2 regions of the Streptomyces sp. DSM 42067 genome follow, and region 1 is predicted to be linked to the other one. Evidence: riboswitches for the same ligand, from Rfam matches in the RefSeq annotation. Region 1 holds a riboswitch; the other holds the start of a gene.
What was found. A riboswitch is a leader RNA that binds a small molecule or an ion and turns the genes downstream of it on or off. The one in region 1 is predicted to bind S-adenosylmethionine.
Positions count from the first base shown of each region.

Region 2: another riboswitch for S-adenosylmethionine. It lies ahead of ACSMXV_RS13165 (aminotransferase class V-fold PLP-dependent enzyme); the one in region 1 lies ahead of thrC (threonine synthase).

Region 1 is NZ_CM147706.1:4,397,839-4,401,145, reverse strand. Features, by position in the region: gene ACSMXV_RS20185 (glucosyl-3-phosphoglycerate synthase) at 160-1,134, opposite strand; SAM riboswitch class I at 1,329-1,486, shown strand; gene thrC (threonine synthase) at 1,504-2,808, shown strand; gene ACSMXV_RS20175 (ubiquitin-like small modifier protein 1) at 2,909-3,184, shown strand.
Region 2 is NZ_CM147706.1:2,816,939-2,820,245, reverse strand. Features, by position in the region: gene trpD (anthranilate phosphoribosyltransferase) at 1-974, shown strand, start outside; SAM riboswitch class IV at 1,462-1,578, shown strand; gene ACSMXV_RS13165 (aminotransferase class V-fold PLP-dependent enzyme) at 1,753-3,132, shown strand; gene ACSMXV_RS13160 (glycerate kinase family protein) at 3,087-3,307, opposite strand, start outside.

The sequences.
Region 1 (3,307 bases):
TGGCCGTATACGGTCGCCGCGACGGGTTACACCGCGGTCACACGGGGCGACCGCGCGCCGGGGTATCGGCAGCAGCGCACCGAGACCCCCCGATCAAGGCGTCTCACCCTTCCGGCCCGGGCGGCGAGAGGCCGCACCACCCAGATGTTCATGCCGCGGTTACGCCGCGCGCCGCTCCGCGTACTCCGCGATCTCCGCCATCGGAGGACGCTCCTCCGTGTCCACCGAGTACGTACGCGGTTCGAATCCGCCGGCGCCGCGCTCGAACTGGGTGAGGACGGGCCGTACGAGATGGCCGCGGGCCAGGCGCAGCTGCGCCGTGCGGTAGATCGCGGCCGCCATCCGGCCCAGCGCCTGCCCGTCCTGGTGCCGGTGCTTGCGCACGCCGACATCGACCTGCGCCAGCGCGTCCAGGCCCACGAGGTGCAGGGCGTCGACGAGCATGCCCAGCTCGACGCCGTATCCGACGGGGAACGGCAGCTGTTCGAGCAGGGACCTGCGCGCCGCGTACTCGCCGCCCAGCGGCTGGACGAACCCTGCCAGCTGCGGCCAGTGCATGTTCAGCAGCGGTCGGGCCATCAGCTCGGTGACCCTGCCGCCCTGCGCGCCACCTGCGCGACTCCCCTCACCTGCGAGCTCGGCGCCCAGCGGGCGGTCGTACATCGCCTTGACCAGGTCCACGCCGGGCTCGGTGAGCAGCGGGCCCACGATGCCCGAGACGAAGTCCGCGGAGAACTCCTTCAGGTCCGCGTCGACGAAGGCCACGATGTCGCCGCTGGTCACGAGCAGCGAACGCCACAGGACCTCGCCCTTGCCGGGGAGCGCGGGTATGCGCGGGAGGATCTCGTCGCGGTGGACGACACGGGCGCCGGCGGCCGTGGCGACCTCCGCCGTACGGTCCGTCGAACCGGAATCGATCACGACGAGCTCATCGACGAGGGGCACGGCCCGGGTCATCAACTCGCGGCGGATCACCGCGACGATCTCGCCGACCGTCTTCTCCTCGTTGAGGGCGGGCAGCACGACGCTCACCGACTGCCCTGTGGCGCGCTTCGCCGCGATCAGCTGACGGAGCGGACGGTCGGTCACCGACCAGGAGCGCGTGCTCAGCCAGCGCTCGACTTCATCCAGCACGTTCTGGTGCCCCCTTACTGGGACCACCGGGGCCCGTCACTGGGACGGCCCCCTGTGATCCATCTCGCGGTTCGGACGACTAGCTCAACTGTCCTGGCCTTCGGTTACAGTCTTGAACAACGCGGATGACCATCGCATGTCGGGGGTCATGGCGCGAACAAACGCTCCGGGACCCGCACGGCCCGGCGCCATACCGCTCATCCAGAGGGGCAGAGGGATACGGCCCGTTGAAGCCCCGGCAACCCTCCAGCCGGTTCTCGTATCGATCACTGTTGATCATTTCCGCGAGGCCCCGGCTAGGGAAGGTGCCAAATCCGTCTCGCGGCGAAGTGCGCCGCGAGGAAGATGAGGAGAAAGGGCCTCGCCTCCATGGCTGCGCAGACTGTTGCCACCAACGACACCACCGCCGTCGACAACGCCGACGCCGTAGACCTCGGCCCCGCCTCGGCCCTGTCCTGTCGCGAATGCGGCGAGCGCTTCCCGCTCGGCCCGATCTTCGCCTGCGAGATCTGTTTCGGCCCGCTCGAAGTCGCATACGACCTCCCGACCGGTGACCCCGAGGCCCTGCGCAAGCAGATCGAGGCCGGCCCCGACAACCTGTGGCGGTACGCACCGCTGCTGCCCGTCCCCGCGGACGTGGCCACCAAGCCGAACCTGAACCCCGGCTGGACCAAGCTCGTCAAGGCCGACAACCTCGCCCGTGAACTCGGCGTCACCGGCGGCCTGTTCATCAAGGACGACTCCGGCAACCCGACGCACTCCTTCAAGGACCGCGTCGTCGCCCAGGCCATCGAGGCCGCCCGCGCCTTCGGCTTCACCACGCTCTCCTGCTCCTCGACGGGCAACCTGGCCGGCGCCGTCGGCGCCGCCGCAGCCCGCGCCGGCTTCCGCTCCTGCGTGTTCATCCCGCACGACCTCGAGCAGGGCAAGGTCGTCATGGCCGCGGTCTACGGCGGCGAGCTGGTCGGCATCGAGGGCACCTACGACGACGTCAACCGCTTCTGCTCCGAGCTCATCGGAGACCCGCTGGGCGAGGGCTGGGGCTTCGTCAACGTCAACCTCCGGCCGTACTACGGCGAGGGCTCCAAGACCCTCGCGTACGAGATCTGCGAGCAGCTCGGCTGGCAGATCCCGGACCAGCTGGTGATCCCGATCGCCTCAGGATCGCAGCTCACGAAGATCGACAAGGGTCTGCAGGAGCTGATCAAGCTCGGCCTCGTCGAGGACAAGCCGTACAAGATCTTCGGCGCTCAGGCGGAGGGCTGCTCCCCGGTGTCGACGGCCTTCAAGGCCGGCCACGACGTCGTGAAGCCGCAGAAGCCGGACACCATCGCCAAGTCCCTCGCCATCGGCAACCCGGCCGACGGACCCTACGTCCTGGACATCGCCCGCCGCACCGGCGGCGCCGTCGAGGACGTGAACGACGAGCAGATCGTCGACGCGATCAAGCTGCTGGCCCGTACGGAGGGCATCTTCGCCGAGACGGCGGGCGGCGTGACCGTCGGCGTCACGCGCAAGCTGATCGAGAACGGCGTCCTGGACCCGTCGCTGACCACGGTCGTCCTCAACACGGGCGACGGCCTCAAGACGCTGGACGCCGTCGCGCCGACCACGGGCCCGACCGCGACGATCCGCCCGAACCTCGACGCCTTCCGCGAGGCCGGCCTGGCCTGAAGGCAGCAGGCGATGGGGGAGGGTGGGCACAACCGACCACCGGCCTGCGCCTGATCAGCTCCCGTATCCACAACCCGCTCTCCCACCGAAGGTGAACCGCATGAGCGTCAACGTCCGCATCCCGACGATCCTCCGCACCTACACGGGCGGCCAGGCCGAGGTCACGGCGGAGGGCGCGACCCTCGCCGAGGTCATCGAGTCCCTGGAGAAGAACCACCCGGGCATCGCCGCGCGCGTACTCGACGACCAGGGCAAGCTGCGCCGCTTCGTCAACGTGTACGTCAACGATGACGACGTCCGCTTCGAGGACGGCCTGGGGACCGCCACGCCGGACGGCGCCGGTGTCTCGATCATCCCGGCCGTCGCCGGAGGCTGACGATCGAGCACGGTGCGGGCGGCTGCTGAGCCGTACCACCCGTATGCCGGCCGCTCGTATGCCGGGCCCCCGTATGCCGGTTCGGCATATCGCACACTGCGTCACCAGAATTGCCCCCTCCGC
Region 2 (3,307 bases), 1.6 Mb from region 1:
TGAGCGCCGGTGACACGGCGTGGGCGATGGACCGCATCATGAGCGGCGAGGCCTCGGACGCCCAGATCGCGGGCTTCATGGTGGCGCTGCGGGCCAAGGGAGAGACCGTCGAGGAGATCACCGGTCTCGTCGAGGCGATGTACGCGCACGCGCAGCCGCTCGACATTCCCGGGCCGGCCGTCGACATCGTCGGTACGGGCGGCGACCGCGCCAGGACGGTCAACATCTCGACGATGTCGTCCATCGTGATCGCGGGGGCCGGGGCGAAGGTCGTCAAGCACGGCAACCGGGCGGCGTCCTCGGCCAGCGGGTCGTCCGACGTTCTGGAGAAGCTCGGCATCAACCTGGACCTGTCACCCGAGCGTGTGGCGCAGGTGGTGGAGGAGGCCGGGATCACCTTCTGCTTCGCGGCCAAGTTCCACCCCGCGATGCGGTTCGTCGGTGCGGTCCGGCGGGATCTGGGGATCGCGACCTCGTTCAACATCCTCGGCCCCCTCACCAACCCCGCCCGGGTCACCGCCTCCGCGATCGGCTGCTTCGACACCCGGATGGCGGGGCTCATGGCCGGGGTACTGGCCGAGCGGGGCTCGTCCGCGCTGGTGTTCCGCGGAGACGACGGGCTCGACGAGCTGACGACGACCTCCACCTCGCGGGTGTGGATCGTGCGGGACGGGGCGGTGCGCGAGGAGAGCTTCGATCCACGGGACGTCGGGATCGAGCTGGTACCGGTGGAGGCGCTGCGGGGCGCTGACGCGTCCTACAACGCGGACGTGGCCCGTCGGCTGCTGGCCGGCGAGACCGGGCCCGTACGGGACGCCGTGCTGCTCAACTCGGCGGCGGCCCTGGTGGCCCTCTCGCCGGGCGAGGGATCGCTGGCCGAGCAGATCGGTGCCGGGATGGAGAGGGCCGCGGAGTCGATCGACTCGGGGGCGGCTCGGCGGGTGCTGGAGCGGTGGGTGGCTGCGAGCAACTAGCCGTTGGGGCGGGCGGGGGTTGGGTACCCCCTGGCCTGCGGCCGGCCGGATGGTTCGCCAACTGCCGGTGGAGGCTGGGCGTGCGTGGCGGCTTTCCGCCCGTGGGTGGTTCGCCACCTGACGGTGGGTGGGTCGGGGCCGCGCCGGGGTGTACGTCCTCGGTCTGGCGCCGAGCCGTACGTCGTTGGACGGCACCGTAGGTTTGCGCCAGCCGCTGCGGGCGCACACCCCGCCACGTCCCCTTCCGCACGTATGCGGCGCTCGGCCGGCGGCCGGTTCCGCCCTTGCGGCGGGGATGGGTGGACAGGCGCGCCGCTCCAGTTGTGGGCAGGCGTTCCGCAGGGCGGAACGGGTGGGCACAACCCACGACGGCGGGTGCCCTCGCGTCGGACCTGTGCGCAGCATCGGGTGCCGTACGGCGGTGCAACCGCGTCCGCGATGCGGACAGTGGTTGCACCGGCGCGATCATCTGGCATAGTTCTCAACAGGTCATGAGTGACAGCGAACAGGCCCCGGCCCGCTGTCCGGCAACCCTCCGTCCGTGGCGGGGTGCCCCGGGTGAAGACCAGGCCGCAGGCAGCGAGGTCTGCGGCAAGCGCGGACCCCTTGTTCGGTTCCTGGGGTCCTGGTCCTCGAGGAGCTGTCTCGTGAGCAAGCGAATGCGATAGGGCGTCAAGCCCCTTCTCGCACACCCCTTTTCATCTTTCACCCTTTTCTGCGCTTGAGCTGTCATGCCTGCTCGCGCAGTCATTTCGCTTATCTCTCACGGGAGTTCGCCATGCCTGTCTCCACCGCTGCCGCCGACCAGTCCGTTTGCCGTGACATTTCCGGGGCCCTGCCCGTTCTGGGGCGCGATGTCCTCGTCCCGCTCGTCACCGGCGGCGAGGTCACGTACGCCGCCCTCGACTACGCCGCGAGCGCTCCGGCGCTGCAGCGGGTCTGGGACGACGTGGCCGCGTACGCGCCGTACTACGGCAGCGTGCACCGCGGCGCCGGGTATCTGTCGCAGCTGTCCACGGAGCTCTTCGAGAACGCGCGTCACGCCGTCGCCGAGTTCCTCGGCTGCCGTGATGGCGACCAGGTGGTCTTCACCCGGTCGACCACCGATTCGCTCAATCTGCTGGCCGCCGCCTTGCCTGCAGGGTGCGAGGTGTTCGTCTTCGAGACCGAGCACCACGCGTCCCTGCTGCCGTGGCGCGAGGCGCGGGTGACGTATCTCGACGCCCCCCGTACGCCGGAAGAAGCCGTGCGGGCGCTGGAGCGGGCCCTTGCCGACCGGGACCCCTACGGGCCGGCGCTGGTCTGCGTCACCGGGGCGTCCAATGTGACCGGTGAGCTGTGGCCCGTACGGGAGCTGGCCGCCGCCGCGCACTCTCACGGCGCGCGGATCGTGCTGGACGCCGCCCAGCTCGCCCCGCACCACCCCGTGTCCGTACGGGAGTTGGACGTCGACTGGGTCGCCTTCTCCGGTCACAAGCTGTACGCACCGTTCGGATCGGGCGTGCTCGCCGGGCGCGGCGACTGGCTGCAGGACGCCGAGCCGTACCTCGCGGGCGGCGGCGCCAGCCGCAAGGTCGCGCGGCGCGCGGACGGGGGTGTGGACGTGGAGTGGCACACCACCGCCGCGCGTCACGAGGCCGGTTCTCCCAATGTGATCGGCGCCTATGCGATCGCGTCGGCGTGCAAGGCGCTCACCGAGGCCGGATTCGACACCCTCGTCGCGCGGGAGCAGCAGCTGGTCTCGGCCGTGCGGGCGGGCCTGGCCGAGGTGCCCGAGGTGCGGGTTCTCTCGCTGTTCGGCGACGATGCGCCGCGTGTGGGTGTTCTTTCGTTCGTCGTCGACGGGTGGAACAGCTCCCACTTCGCGGCCGCGCTGTCCGCGGAGTACGGCATCGGCGTACGCGACGGGCTGTTCTGCGCCCACCCGCTCGTGCGCACCCTGCTCGGCACCGAGCCGCAGACGCAGGGCGAATGCGGTGCCCCCGAGGCCGCGCCCGGCGAGAAGTCGCTCAACGCCATCCGCGTGAGCTTCGGCGCGGGCACGCCGGACGAGCACGTCGAGCGATTCGTACGGGCGGTGAAGGAGCTCGTCCGGGACGGCGCCAAGTGGAACTACCGCACCGAGGACGGGCGCTGCGTCCCTGACACCTCCGCCTGAGGCAGAGGGTCCGGGCGGTACGGCAGCCGGGCGCCCAGAAGGATCATGCGCAGGGCGCGCTCCGTCGCGTCGGTGAGGAACTCGCCGCCGCGGCCGAGCGCCTCGTGCAGGGAGACCGGCGCGGGCAGGATCGCGCTGTACGCGTCCACGCCCGAGGCCCGCACCCGGTGCGCCC